DNA from 3 places in the Streptomyces sp. NPDC058773 genome. Region 1 is predicted to be linked to each of the others. Evidence: riboswitches for the same ligand, from Rfam matches in the RefSeq annotation. Region 1 holds a riboswitch; each other region holds the start of a gene.
What was found. A riboswitch is a leader RNA that binds a small molecule or an ion and turns the genes downstream of it on or off. The one in region 1 is predicted to bind cyclic di-AMP.

Region 1 (4,373 bases):
GCCGTCGCCTCCGAGCTGTCCGGGCTGCACATCGTGCGGGTGCGGCCGGCGCCCGAGCGGACCGAGCGGGTGGTGTGGAGCGGCCTCGGCCCGTCGCCGGCGGCGGTGGCGTTCCTCAGCGGTCTCGGGGTGGACACGGCGTAGCGGAGGCCCCCGCCGGTGCGCGGGCGCGCCGGTGTGCGCCCAGCGGTTACGGTCGGAAGGTGCACGCCGAGCCACCCACCCCCGACGCCGACGCCCCCGCGGGCTGCCCCGCCGCCGGGCCCGCTCCCGCCCTCTTCACCTGGGAGTTCGCCTCCGATCCGTACCCCGCGTACGCCTGGCTGCGCGAGCACGCGCCGGTGCACCGGACCGAGCTGCCCAGCGGTGTCGAGGCCTGGCTCGTGACGCGGTACACCGAGGCGCGGCAGGCGCTCGCCGACGCCCGGCTGTCCAAGAACCCGGTCCACCACAGCGAGGCCGCGCACGGCAAGGGCAAGGTCGGCATCCCGGGCGAGCGCAGCGCCAACCTGATGACGCATCTGCTCAACATCGACCCGCCGGACCACACCCGGCTGCGCCGGCTGGTCTCGAAGGCGTTCACCCCGCGCCGGGTCGCCGCCTTCGCCCCACGGGTCCAGGAGCTGACCGACCACCTCATCGACCGGTTCGCGGCGAAGGGCGAGGCCGACCTCATCCACGAGTTCGCCTTCCCGCTGCCGATCTACGCGATCTGCGATCTGCTGGGGGTGCCGCGCGAGGACCAGGACGACTTCCGGGACTGGGCGGGCATGATGATCCGCCACGGCGGCGGACCGCGCGGCGGTGTCGCCCGTTCCGTGAAGAAGATGCGCGGCTATCTCGCCGAGCTGATCCACCGCAAGCGCGAGTCCCTGGGCCCGGCCCCCGAGCCGGACGAGGACCTGATCTCCGCCCTGATCAGGGCCTCCGACCACGGTGAGCACCTCACCGAGAACGAGGCCGCCGCGATGGCCTTCATCCTCCTCTTCGCGGGCTTCGAGACCACCGTCAACCTCATCGGCAACGGCACCTATGCGCTGCTGCGCCACCCCGCCCAGCGTGAGCTGCTCCAGAAGTCGATCGAGGCGGGCGACACCGAGCTGCTGACCACCGGCATCGAGGAACTGCTCCGCTACGACGGCCCCGTGGAGCTGGCCACCTGGCGGTTCGCGACCGAGGAGCTGACGCTCGGCGGGCAGCGGATCGCCGCGGGGGACCCGGTCCTGGTGGTGCTGGCCGCCGCCGACCGAGACCCGGCCCGCTTCCCCGAGCCGGACGTGCTCGATCTGACCCGGCGTGACAACCAGCACCTGGGCTACGGACACGGCATCCACTACTGCCTGGGGGCGCCGCTCGCCCGGCTCGAAGGACAGACCGCGCTGGCGACCCTGCTGACCCGGCTCCCGGACATCCGGCTTGCGGCGGAACCTGATGATTTGCGCTGGCGCGGCGGGCTCATCATGCGCGGATTGCGTTCGCTTCCTGTGGAGTTCTCTCCGGAGCGGCCCTGACCAGCGACGAAGCATATGTGACGCAGAGTCAAGTGCGTGACCTTTACGTGATCCGCGCTACATCGACTTGTGACTACCCGTGACCCCGGCTACCTTTCGACCCGACGATCGACAGGTTTCACTCGATCGGCCGAAGCGGTGATGTGGGGGGCCGGTGTAACGGCGCCGCTCGCGTGCGTCGGCCGGCCGGAGACCCGTCGAGCAGCTCTCGACGAGCTCGTCGCAACAACTCAACCGCCGCGCGAAAGGCATCCGCATGCGTTCCGGGAACGGCCGACATCGTCGCCCCCGTCAGGCACCGGCCATCTTTGTCACGGCGGGAGTGACCGGCGCCGGCTTCGCCCTGCCCCTGCTCGGCGCGACCGGTGCACACGCCGCCGACACCGCGACCTGGGACAAGGTCGCCCAGTGCGAGAGCGGCGGCATGTGGAGCGCGGCGTCGGGCAACGGCTACTACGGCGGCCTGCAGCTCACCCAGGAGATGTGGGACAACTACGGCGGCACGTCCTATGCGTCGCGCCCCGACCTCGCCAGCCGCTCCCAGCAGATCGCGGTCGCCGAGTCGATCCTCGACGACCGCGGGCCGGACACCTGGCCCAGCTGTGCGGTCAACGCCGGGCTGACCGACGACGGCCGCGCGCCCGAGGTCGACCCGGGCAGCACCAGCACCCCGGCGCCCGACCCGTCGGACGCCGGGGGCTCCCTCGATCCCTGGGACACCCCCGGCTCGTCCGATTCCCACGACGACGAGGGCTCGTCCGGCAGGCAGGACGAGCCGGGCGGCCGGCCCGACGCCACCCCCTCGCCCGACGCCTCGGACTCCGGGAAGCGCGACCAGTCCAAGGAGCGGGAATCGTCCGGCCCGGCGGCGCCAGGCGACCGGGACGACGAGCCGTCGAGGTCCACCGGCCCGTCCGATGACCCGTCCGCCGAGGACCCGTCCGCCGAGAACCCGTCGGAGGACCCGTCCGACGACCCCGCCGCCGACCCGTCCGGGGACGGCAGCCGTACGGACAGCAGCGGCACCCCGCGTGACGTGCCCGCCAAGGGCAAGCACCGCGGTCCGGCGGGAGACGGGGGCGACGAGCGCGCCGGGGACGACGGCGCCGGCCGGTCGGCCGGGGGCCTGCACGCCTCGCGCGGCGACGACGCGCACCGTACGGGCCCGGCGGCCGGCGGGGACTACACCGTGCGCCCGGGTGACAGCCTGTCAGCCATCGCCACGGCGCACCGGCTGTCCGGCGGCTGGCACGCGCTCTACGACCGCAACGAGGGCGTCATCGGCTCCGACGCGGACCTGATCCAGCCCGGTCAGCAGCTCGACCTCGGGCGGAACGCAGGGTAATTCGCCCTCCTTCGCCCTCTTTTGGGAAAGTGAGACAAGGGTCTCGTTGACTTCTGTGGGGCTCGGTGTGCCCAACCCCGGCATACCGGGCCCCACCTGCGATTTCGTGACCAAACCGCCTTCAAAATCGGGCAACTCGGTTCAGAAGGTGGGGTTTGAACCCCAAGGGGATTACTGCTTAACGTCAGGACCGCTCGCCAAAGCGGGCCCTTCGATCACACGCCGAATCCTGCCGGTGGTCGGAGGCACTTGACGCGCAAGCGCCGAAGGCAGGAGCGGGGGACCCAAGGTACGTGCCGGCCCCGCCCGTGAAAGCGGGTCAACCGGCTTGGGGTGAAGCCACGTGCGCGCCGCGCACACGGCCGGGCGACTCATCAGTCCGAACCCGACAGCTCACCTCGCAGGCGTCGGTGAGGAAACGAACGAACCATGCTGATCTTCAAAGGCAAGCACCGTCGTCCCTCCAAGGCCGTCCGCGTCGCCACCCTGGCCGGTGTCGCCGGTGCCGCCGTGGCCGTCCCGATGATGGGTGCCACCTCCGCCTCCGCCGCCACCGTCGCCACCTGGGACAAGGTCGCCCAGTGCGAGTCCGGCGGCAACTGGTCGATCAACACCGGTAACGGCTACTACGGTGGCCTGCAGTTCTCCAACTCCAGCTGGGCCGCCGCCGGTGGCACCCAGTACGCGCCGCGCGCCGACCTGGCCACCAAGTCCCAGCAGATCGCCGCCGCCGAGAAGCTCCTCGCCATCCAGGGCCCGGGCGCCTGGTCCTGCGCCGGGGCGGGCAACCTGACCGCCGGCGGCCCGGCCGCCGACGTCGACACCTCCGCGCAGACCAAGTCCGCGCCCAAGCAGGAGTCGGCCAAGCCCGAGGTCAAGAAGGCCCCGTCCGAGGACCGCGCCTCGCGCTCCACCGAGCGCAAGTCCACCGGCCACGGCAACTACACCGTCAAGGCGGGCGACACCCTCGCCAAGATAGCCAAGGCCCACGGCACCGACTGGAAGTCCGTCTACAAGGCCAACAAGTCGGTCATCGGCGGCAACCCGAACCTGATCATCCCCGGTCAGCACCTCACGGTCTGAGCCACCCGCCCAGCGGGGCTCCGGGGCCCGAGCGGCGGGCCCCTCCCTCACCGTGAGACCGCCCCGCCACGGCGCGCCCTTCCCCTGCGCGCCGTGGCGGGGCTTCTCGCTTCCCCGGCCGCGCGCCCGCCCGCACGCCCGCGCCCCCGGGCCGGACACCCGCCGCAAACCGGTTGCGGTTCAGCGCCTTTTCCCGTTCGGCGAACAATGTGCCGAAAGGTCCCGTGAACTGGGACTTCGGTAAGTTTTCCGGGGCCTTCCGTCCCACGGAGCGGGCCAAGGGCAGGCGGACGAGCCCGGGGCCGTTAGGCTCATGCGCAGAACGCCAGACACCCACGAAGGAGACAACGTGCCGTCGATCGACGTCGTCGTAGCCCGCGAAATTCTCGACTCGCGAGGTAATCCCACGGTCGAGGTCGAGGTCGGCCTCGACG
Region 2 (4,373 bases), on a different contig from region 1:
TAGAAGCGCACACCACCGACGACCTTGTAGGGCAGCCCGACCCGGATGAAGATCTCTTCGAAGACCCGGGACTGGGCGTTGGTGCGGTAGAAGACCGCGACATCGCCGGCCTTGGCGTCGCCGGTGTCGGTCAGCCGGTCGATCTCGTCGGCGACGAACTGGGCCTCGTCGTGCTCGGTGTCGGCGACATAGCCGGTGATCTTGGGGCCGGCGCCGGCGTCCGTCCAGAGGTTCTTGGGGCGGCGGTTCTCGTTGCGCTCGATGACGGCGTTGGCGGCGGACAGGATCGTCTGCGACGAGCGGTAGTTCTGCTCCAGCAGGATCGTGGTCGCGTCCGGGTAGTCCTCCTCGAACTGGAGGATGTTACGGATCGTGGCGCCGCGGAAGGCGTAGATCGACTGGTCGGCGTCACCGACGACGCAGAGCTCGGCGGCGGTCTCGGCGGGGCCCACCAGTTCGCGTACGAGGGTGTACTGGGCGTGGTTGGTGTCCTGGTACTCGTCGACGAGGACATGGCGGAAGCGGCGGCGGTAGTGCTCGGCGACGTCCGGGAAGGCCTGGAGCAGATTGACCGTCGTCATGATGATGTCGTCGAAGTCCAGCGCGTTGGCCTCGCGCAGCCGCGCCTGGTACATCGCGTACGCCTCGGCCAGCGTCTTCTCAAAGCCATCGGCCGCCGTGCCCGCGAAGGTCTCCTCGTCGATGAGCTCGTTCTTGAGGTTGGAGATCTTCGCGCTGAAGGACTTGGGCGGGTAGCGCTTGGGGTCCAGGTCGAGGTCGCGGCAGACCAGGGCCATCAGGCGCTTGGAGTCGGCGGCGTCGTAGATCGAGAACGAGGACGTGAAGCCCAGCTTCTTGGACTCGCGGCGCAGGATGCGGACGCAGGCGCTGTGGAAGGTGGAGACCCACATGGCGTTGGCCCGCGGGCCGACCAGGTCCTCCACGCGCTCCTTCATCTCACCGGCGGCCTTGTTGGTGAACGTGATCGCGAGGATCTGGCCGGGGTGGACATGGCGCTCGGCGAGCAGATGCGCGATGCGGTGGGTGAGCACCCGGGTCTTGCCGGAGCCGGCGCCGGCGACGATCAGCAGCGGGCCGCCGGTGTGCACCACGGCGGCTTTCTGCTGGTCGTTGAGCCCCTCCAGCAGCGCCGCGGCGTCGACGGCCGGGCGGGCGGCGCCATCGCGGTAGTACGGCTCCCTGGGCGCGGGCGCGTCGAAACGCCCGCCGAAGAGGTCGGCGGGGATCTCCTCCGGGGCCGGGCCGTGTTCGTCCTCGGGAGGCGGGGGGTGTTCCTCCTCGCCCTTGTGGCCGAGGTCCGCCAGGAAGCTGTCGTCAAAGAGGCTGCTCATCGCCCACCGAGTCTAGGCCGCCGCACTGACAGTCCGCCGCGGAGTCGCCGAATGCGGGCCGCCTGTGGGGCGGGCACCGGAGCGGCAGGGGCGGGACGGCCGCAACCACAGCCCGAAAGGGCGGCGCCTCGTCTACCCGAATCCGACATCTGCCACAACCAGCCCCGCATCGCGTTCAGGTCACGAAAAGGTTTCGGGCATATCGAACATCAGCCTTCACAGAAGCCACACGAGTTGGCTAACGTCCTCGCTCAGGCAGCCCGCCTCCCCGCGGACGACAGGTTCGCACGGGCCGCCGACGCCGAGTCCGGCCCTGCCCCAGGCACCCGGAGCCGGGGACCCATCAGCACCACCGGGGTGAATCGATCCGTACGGCCGTCGCCAGTGGACGTCCGGACCGTAGGGCAAGCCTTCCGTCAGTGACACCGCCCGAACCCGACAGCTAACCCGGTAGGCGGTCCACGGAAGGAGTTGCCGGTCTTGGCGTCGCATCGCAAGCCGCGCACCAGCGTTCTCGCCTCGCCGACAGGCCGTCGTACCGCGGCCGGGCTCACCAGCGCCGCTCTCGCTTCGGTCACCCTGCTCTCGCAGTCGGCCGACGCGGCCCCCAGGGCACCCAAGCCGACCATCGAAGAGGTCAAGGAGAAGGTCGACAACCTCTACCACCAGGCCGAGGTGGCCACCCAGAAGTACAACGCCGCCAAGGAGCGCGCCGCCGAACAGCGCGGCACCGTGGACGACCTGCTGAACGCCTCCGCCGAGCGCGCCGAGAAGATGAACGAGTCCCGGCGCCGGCTGGGCACCTTCGCCTCGGCGCAGTACCGCACCGGCGGCGTCAACCCGACGGCACAGCTGATGCTCGCCAAGGACCCGCAGCAGTTCGTCGACCGCAACAACCTCATGGAGCGGCTGACCGGGCGGCAGAAGCAGGCCGTCACGGACTACCAGGAGCAGCAGGCGGCGGCCACCCGGCAGCGTGCCGAGGCGACCCGCAGCCTGGAGAAGCTGCAGCAGTCGCAGGCCTCCCTCAAGGAGTCCAAGGCCTCCGTCCAGGGCAAGCTGGCCGAGGCCCGGCAGCTGCTGTCCCGGCTGACCGCCCAGGAGAAGGCGCGGCTGGCGGAGCTGGAGCGCCAGAAGGAGGCGGCGGCCAAGCGCCGGGCCGCCGAGGAGGCGCGCAAGCAGCAGGAGCGGGAGCGCCAGCGGCAGCAGGACGGCAGCGGCTCGACCGGCGGGTCCACGGGCGGGTCCACCGGCGGCTCGACCGGCGATTCGGCCTCCACCAAGGGCGAGAAGGCGCTCGCCTTCGCCCGCGCCCAGATCGGCAAGCCGTACGTCTGGGGCGCGACCGGGCCCGCCTCCTACGACTGCTCGGGGCTGACCCAGGCCGCGTGGAAGGCGGCGGGCGTCGATCTGCCGCGTACGACCTGGGACCAGATCAAGGTCGGCCAGCGGGTGGCCACCAAGGATCTGCAGCCCGGCGACCTGGTGTTCTTCTATGACGACATCAGCCACGTCGGCATGTACATAGGCGACGGGAAGATGGTGCACGCTCCGAAGCCGGGCGCCAACGTCCGGGAGGAGTCGATCTACTACATGCCGATCTACGGGAGCGTCCGTCCGGGCTGACGCCCACCCGCTCCCCCACCAGACCACCCCCCACGGTCACCCCCCACACGCCACCGCGCGGCCGCCGCCTCCGAATCCGGAGGGGTGGACCGCGCGGTGTGCTGTATGGAGGCGCTCGTCAGGTCCAGAGCACCGCGATGAAGATGTTGGCGACGGTCAGACCGCCGACCGCGCCGAAGACCGCCTTGTCGACGGTCTCCTCGTCCCGCTTGACGTAGACCAGCGCCAGGATCACCACCAGTACGGCCATCTTGATGCCGAGCTTGATGTTGTTGAGCGGGTGGTCCTGGGCCTGGTTGAGGCCGACCAGCACGATGCCGGTGACCAGCATCGTCAGCGCGCCGTGCAGCATGGCCGGCACGAAGCGGGCGGTGCCCGCGCTCATCGCCTTCATCTGGGTCAGAAAGCCGCCCAGCAGGGAGGCGATGCCGATGATGTGCAGGCCGACGAAGATATTGGTTACTACGTCCATAGTGCTGGATCGTAGTCCCCGTATAGCACGACGCTTCGGGCAGGGCGCCCACTATCGCCGCTTCGGTCAGGCCAGACCACTCCCGGGCCGTACGGTCACGATGCCGCGGTCACCCGCGCACCTGTCGCGGTCGAAAGCGAACAATGCCGGGCAAGCCGACCCATTACCGAGACACCCGGGCTTAGCGTCCTCCTCCAGGCGGCCGACTCCCCGCCTCGCCGGTCTCCCACCGGCGTTCCGTCGGCCGTCCCGCCGAGAGGTACGGCGGCGGTCCGTTGCCCCCGTGACGGACCGCCGCCGGGCCCGAACGGCGTGCAAGGAAGGAAAGGAACGGCCACCGTGGCCTCGCACCGCAAGCCCCGGCAGCATCCGCTCGCCTCGCTCACCGGCGGTGGCTCGCGCCGCGCGCGCACCGCCCGTACGGCCGCCACCCTGGCCCTGGCCGGTGCCGCCACCGCCACCGCCGCCGGTCTCGACGGCACCGCCCAGGCCGCACCCCGGCCCACCCCCGCCCAGGTCAAGGACCGGGTCGACGCGCTGTACCAGGAGGCAGAGGTGGCCACGCAGAGCTACAACGGCGCGAAGGAATCCGCCGACACCGCACGACAGGAGCTGAGCAGGCTGCAGGACGAGGCCGCCCGCAGGACCCGCGAACTGAACGCCTCCCGCGGCGAACTGGGCACCCTGGCCGGCAGCCAGTACCGCTCCGGCGGTATCGACCCGACCGTACGGCTGCTGCTGTCCGCGGACCCGCAGCGCTATCTGGACGGCGCCACGGTGCTGGAGCGCGCGGGCAGCCATCAGGCGACCGCGGTGGCCGGGTACGCCCGCCGGCTCGGCAGCGTCCGGCAGATCCGGGAGCGGGCCGAGGAGACCGTGGAGCGGCTGGCGAAGACCGAGGCCCGGCTGAAGAAGCACCGGGT
Region 3 (4,373 bases), on a different contig from region 1:
GGCGGACAGCCGCGGGTAGGGCGCGAAGAAGCGGTAGTACTTCGACTCGTCCGAGACCTGCTCGTAGAAGGAGACCAGCCGCTCGGCGTCATCGGGGGTGATGGGGCGGATCCGCGCCGTGCCGCCGTCACGCAGCACCACGTCGGCTTCCCAGTGAGTCGGATACGCGTGCTCCGGCGGCGTCTGCATGCGGACAGCGTACGACCGGCCACCGACAACCGGCCCGGCGCGCGTAGGCTCGAAATGCGGGGCAGGCCGGGACACCGCAGGACGCACGGTCTGCCGGGTCTCCGCGGGCCGCCGCAGCCAGGACGCAGCGCCGGTGGACCACGCCCGGCAGCGTGAGAGACTGGTCTAGACAACTGTCACGACTGTGAAGGGCAACACCATGGCAGAGCGCCGCGTCAATGTCGGTTGGGCCGAGGGCCTGCACGCCCGCCCCGCGTCGATCTTCGTCCGTGCGGCCACCGCCTCGGGCATCCCGATGACGATTGCCAAGGCCGATGGCAACCCCGTCAACGCGGCCTCCATGCTCGCGGTCCTCGGGCTGGGCGCCCAGGGCGGCGAGGAGATCGTGCTGGCCTCCGACGCCGAGGGTGCCGAGGCGGCGCTCGACCGTCTGGCCAAGCTCGTCGCCGAGGGTCTCGAGGAGCTCCCCGAGACCGTCTGAGTCCGCCAGGACTTCCACTGCGTGCGACGGCCCCGCCGTGGCGACCTGGCCGGTCGCCGCGGCGGGGCCGTTTCACTGTGCGGCACCGGAGAGGTGCACGGAATTTCCGGGCGACCGCCCTCCGGGACACGTCAGGAAAAGGGCAGACCAATGAGCGCACACGGTGCGGTAAAAAGGCATGCCAAATGCAGCCGCGGAGCGAATCAGGTACCGGCACACCGCCACAGTCCATTCCGCATTTCTTTGCGCTTCTTTGCAATTCTTTGTATACGGGGCGATTGTTAAGGGAGGGCGCGTGCCGTATTGACGGGCGGTTTCGGATCCCTCACCTCGGTCCCGGCGGGGCGCCGCAGCCGGTGGACCGGGAGCGAGCGCTCGACATGAGCCGCCATCAGGGCGCGCGCCCGTTCCGCGTCTCCCCGGGCCACCGCGTCCAGCACCGCGCCGTGTTCGTCCCAGGACTCACCGGCCCGGGACGGCGGTTCCACCGCGTACATCCACTCGATCTTGCGCCGCAGCTGGGTCAGCAGCGCCGTCAGGCTGGGACTGCCGACCGCCTGGGCAAGCGTTTCGTGGAACCAGTCGTCCAGTTGGCGCAGATCCGCGAGGTTGCCGTGCCGGGCCCGCTCGCGGCCGAGCCGTACGAGGCCGCGGAGCACCTTGAGGTGGGCCGGGCTGCGGCGGGTGGCCGCGCGGGCGGCGCCCAGCGGCTCCAACAGGGCGCGGATGTCCAGGAGATCGGCGGCCTCCTGCTCGGTGGGCTCGGCGACGCAGGCGCCCGCGTGGTGGCGGGTGGTGACGAAGCCCTCGGACTGCAGGGTGCGCAGTGCTTCACGGACCGGCACCCTGGAGACGCCGTAACGGGCCGCCAGGATCTCCTCGATCAGCCGGCTCCCCGGCGCCAGCGCACCGGAGACAATGTCGTCGCGAATCGCCGTGCACACCGCATGCGCGGAAATATGGCCTCGCATCTTCCGAGCCTCCGCCGTAATCCCCTGGAAGCGCCGCCGGTCGGCGACTTTTCCGTGACTCTATTCGACCGGCCCGGCTTTTCCGACGGCGCGGGGTTATTCAGGGATATTTTTTGGCCGGAAGTCGCGGGCCACCGGCGCCACCCGGTGCGGACCCACCGGTCCCGGATACGCCGAAGCCCCGGCCGGGGGACCGGGGCTCGGGAAGGACGCTCGGCGTGCGGCGCGGGGCCCTGCGGGGCGCGGCACCGGCGAGAGGGGGATCAGACGTTGACGCCGTGCCCGCGCAGGTACGCGATCGGGTCGATGTCCGATCCGTAGTCGGGGCCGGTGCGGGCCTCGAAGTGCAGGTGCGGGCCGGTGACGTTGCCGGTGGCGCCGGAGAGGCCGATCTGCCGGCCCGGGGTGACCTTCTCGCCGACCGAGACGCCGATCGACGACAGGTGGCCGTACTGGGTGTACGTGCCGTCGTTCATCTTGATCACGATGTTGTTGCCGTACGAACCGCCCCAGCCGGCCTCGACGACAGTGCCCGAGCCGACCGCGTGGACGCTGGTGCCGGAGGCGGCGTGGAAGTCGATGCCGGTGTGGCTGCCGGAGGACCACAGGCCGCTGGAGGCCTTGTAGGCGGTGGAGACGTAGGAGTCGGCAATGGGGGCGACGAAGGCGTTGAGGCGCTTGCGCTCCGCCTCGCGGGCGGCCCGGACCTTGGCCTCGTGGGCGGCCTTGGCCTTCTTCTTCGCCGCCTCGGCGCGCCGCTTGGCCTCGTCGGCCTGCTTCTTGGCGACGGCCTCGGCCTTCGCCCGCGCCGCGGCGACCTCGGCTTCGGCCTGCTGCGCGTCGGCCTGCGCCTCGACACGGTTGGCGAGCTCGTCACCGATCACGACAGCCTGCTGCAGCCCGGTGTCGTGGGCGGCCGCCTCCTCCGTCGCGGCCAGCGCCGGCGAGGCCACGGACGCAACCACACCACCGGCCGCGATGGTGGCTATGCCGGCGATGTTGCGGGTCGTCCGAACGGGACGGCTCGTGCGGCGGTGCTTCCCGGTGGCACGGATGAACGCCATGTGCTGGCTGGTCCTTTCCCTCCTTCTCGCCTACCGGGTTAGCTGACGGGTTCGGAGCAGGAAGGTCTCCTACGGCCTCCTCGGAGAGGAGCCCGATTCACCCCACGGGACATATGGGTCCCCGGCTCCCCTGGCTCGCGCCGTCCGGGGACTCGGCGATGACTGCCCGGTGCCACTGTTGTGGCGGACTTGTGACGAACAGCCGGACCGACGCTAAACGGGGCAACTTTCAATCGGCAAACAGAACCGGTTTTTTGTGCGGGATGCCACAAGAACCGGTGCACCAGCCGAGATAAACCGGACATACGGCGGCTCCCGTGACGAACCAGTGCCACGGGAGCCGCCATGTCGGCATATGACCGTCCGTCATACGGCGGGGATCAGCCGCTGACGACGGTCACCTCACCGATGCCCAGCGCCTTGACCGGCTCGGCGATCTGCGCCGCGTCGCCCACCAGGACCGTCACCAGCCGGTCGACGGGGAAGGCGCTGACCGCCGCCGCGGTGGCCTCGACCGTACCGGTCTCCGCGAGCCGGGCGTACAACTGCGCCTGGAAGTCGTCCGGGAGCTGCTGCTCCACCTGGTCGGCGAGGGTGCCGGCGACGGCCGCCGCGGTCTCGTACTTCAGGGGCGCGACTCCGACGAGGTTCTGCACGGCGACATCCCGCTCCTCGTCCGTCAGCCCCTCTGCCGCGAGGGTGCGCAGCACCTTCCACAGGTCCTCGAGCGCCGGGCCGGTGGAGCCGGTGTCCACGGAGCCGCTGATGGCGAGCAGCGCGGCGCCCGTGGCCCCCTCGGGGGAGCCGGGGGCGGTGGAGCGGAGCACCTGGCCGAAGGCGCGCACCCCATAGGTGTAGCCCTTCTCCTCCCGCAGCACACGGTCCAGACGGGAGGTGAGGGTGCCGCCCAGGCAGTACGTGCCGAGGACCTGCGCGGGCCACACCCGGTCGTGCCGGTCGGCCCCGATCCGGCCGATGAGCAGCTGCGTCTGGACGGCGCCGGGGCGGTCCACGATCACCACCCGGCCGCTGTCGTCGGCGACGATCGGCGCGGCCTTCAGCGGCTCGGCCGTGGAGGCGGTCCAGGCGCCGAGGGTGTCGGCGAGCGCCGCGGCGAGGTCGACGCCGGTGAAGTCACCGACGATGACGGCGGTGGCCGTGGCGGGCCGTACATGGGCGTCGTAGTAGGCGCGGACGGCGGCCGCGTCGATACGGGCGACGGTCTCCTCGGTGCCCTGCCGGGGCCGCGACATACGGGCGGTGTCCGGGAACAGCTCCCGGGACAGCGCCATCGCGGCACGGCGGGCAGGGTTGGCCAGCTCGTGCGGAATCTCGTCGAGACGGTTGCGGACCAGCCGCTCGATCTCGCTCTCCGGGAAGGCGGGCGCCCGCAGCGCGTCGGCGAGCAGGCCGAGCGCACGGGTCAGCCGGGACGCCGGCACCTCGAGGGAGACCCGTACGCCGGGGTGGTCGGCGTGCGCGTCCAGGGTGGCGCCGCAGCGTTCCAGCTCGGCGGCGAACTCCTCCGCGTCATGCCGGTCGGTGCCCTCGGACAGCGCCCGCGCCATGATCGTGGCGACGCCGTCCAGGCCCTCGGGCTCGGCGTCCAGCGGCGCGACGAGGTTGATCTCGACGGCGACGACCTGCTGGCCGGGGCGGTGGCTGGTC

Region 2: another riboswitch for cyclic di-AMP. It lies ahead of ACFW5B_RS20235 (NlpC/P60 family protein); the one in region 1 lies ahead of ACFW5B_RS04530 (transglycosylase family protein).
Region 3: another riboswitch for cyclic di-AMP. It lies ahead of ACFW5B_RS19025 (M23 family metallopeptidase); the one in region 1 lies ahead of ACFW5B_RS04530 (transglycosylase family protein).

What each region holds. Positions count from the first base shown of each region.
Region 1 is NZ_JBHYPE010000003.1:256,246-260,618, forward strand. Features, by position in the region: gene ACFW5B_RS04515 (LysR family transcriptional regulator) at 1-144, shown strand, start outside; gene ACFW5B_RS04520 (cytochrome P450) at 204-1,511, shown strand; gene ACFW5B_RS04525 (transglycosylase family protein) at 1,834-2,856, shown strand; cyclic di-AMP (ydaO/yuaA leader) riboswitch at 3,067-3,278, shown strand; gene ACFW5B_RS04530 (transglycosylase family protein) at 3,286-3,939, shown strand; gene eno (phosphopyruvate hydratase) at 4,253-4,373, shown strand, end outside.
Region 2 is NZ_JBHYPE010000022.1:59,241-63,613, forward strand. Features, by position in the region: gene pcrA (DNA helicase PcrA) at 1-1,352, opposite strand, end outside; cyclic di-AMP (ydaO/yuaA leader) riboswitch at 1,642-1,825, shown strand; gene ACFW5B_RS20235 (NlpC/P60 family protein) at 1,833-2,978, shown strand; gene ACFW5B_RS20240 (hypothetical protein) at 3,097-3,450, opposite strand; gene ACFW5B_RS20245 (NlpC/P60 family protein) at 3,790-4,373, shown strand, end outside.
Region 3 is NZ_JBHYPE010000020.1:17,217-21,589, forward strand. Features, by position in the region: gene ACFW5B_RS19010 (GNAT family N-acetyltransferase) at 1-189, opposite strand, end outside; gene ACFW5B_RS19015 (HPr family phosphocarrier protein) at 389-670, shown strand; gene ACFW5B_RS19020 (GntR family transcriptional regulator) at 952-1,641, opposite strand; gene ACFW5B_RS19025 (M23 family metallopeptidase) at 1,905-2,705, opposite strand; cyclic di-AMP (ydaO/yuaA leader) riboswitch at 2,718-2,873, opposite strand; gene ACFW5B_RS19030 (M16 family metallopeptidase) at 3,086-4,373, opposite strand, start outside.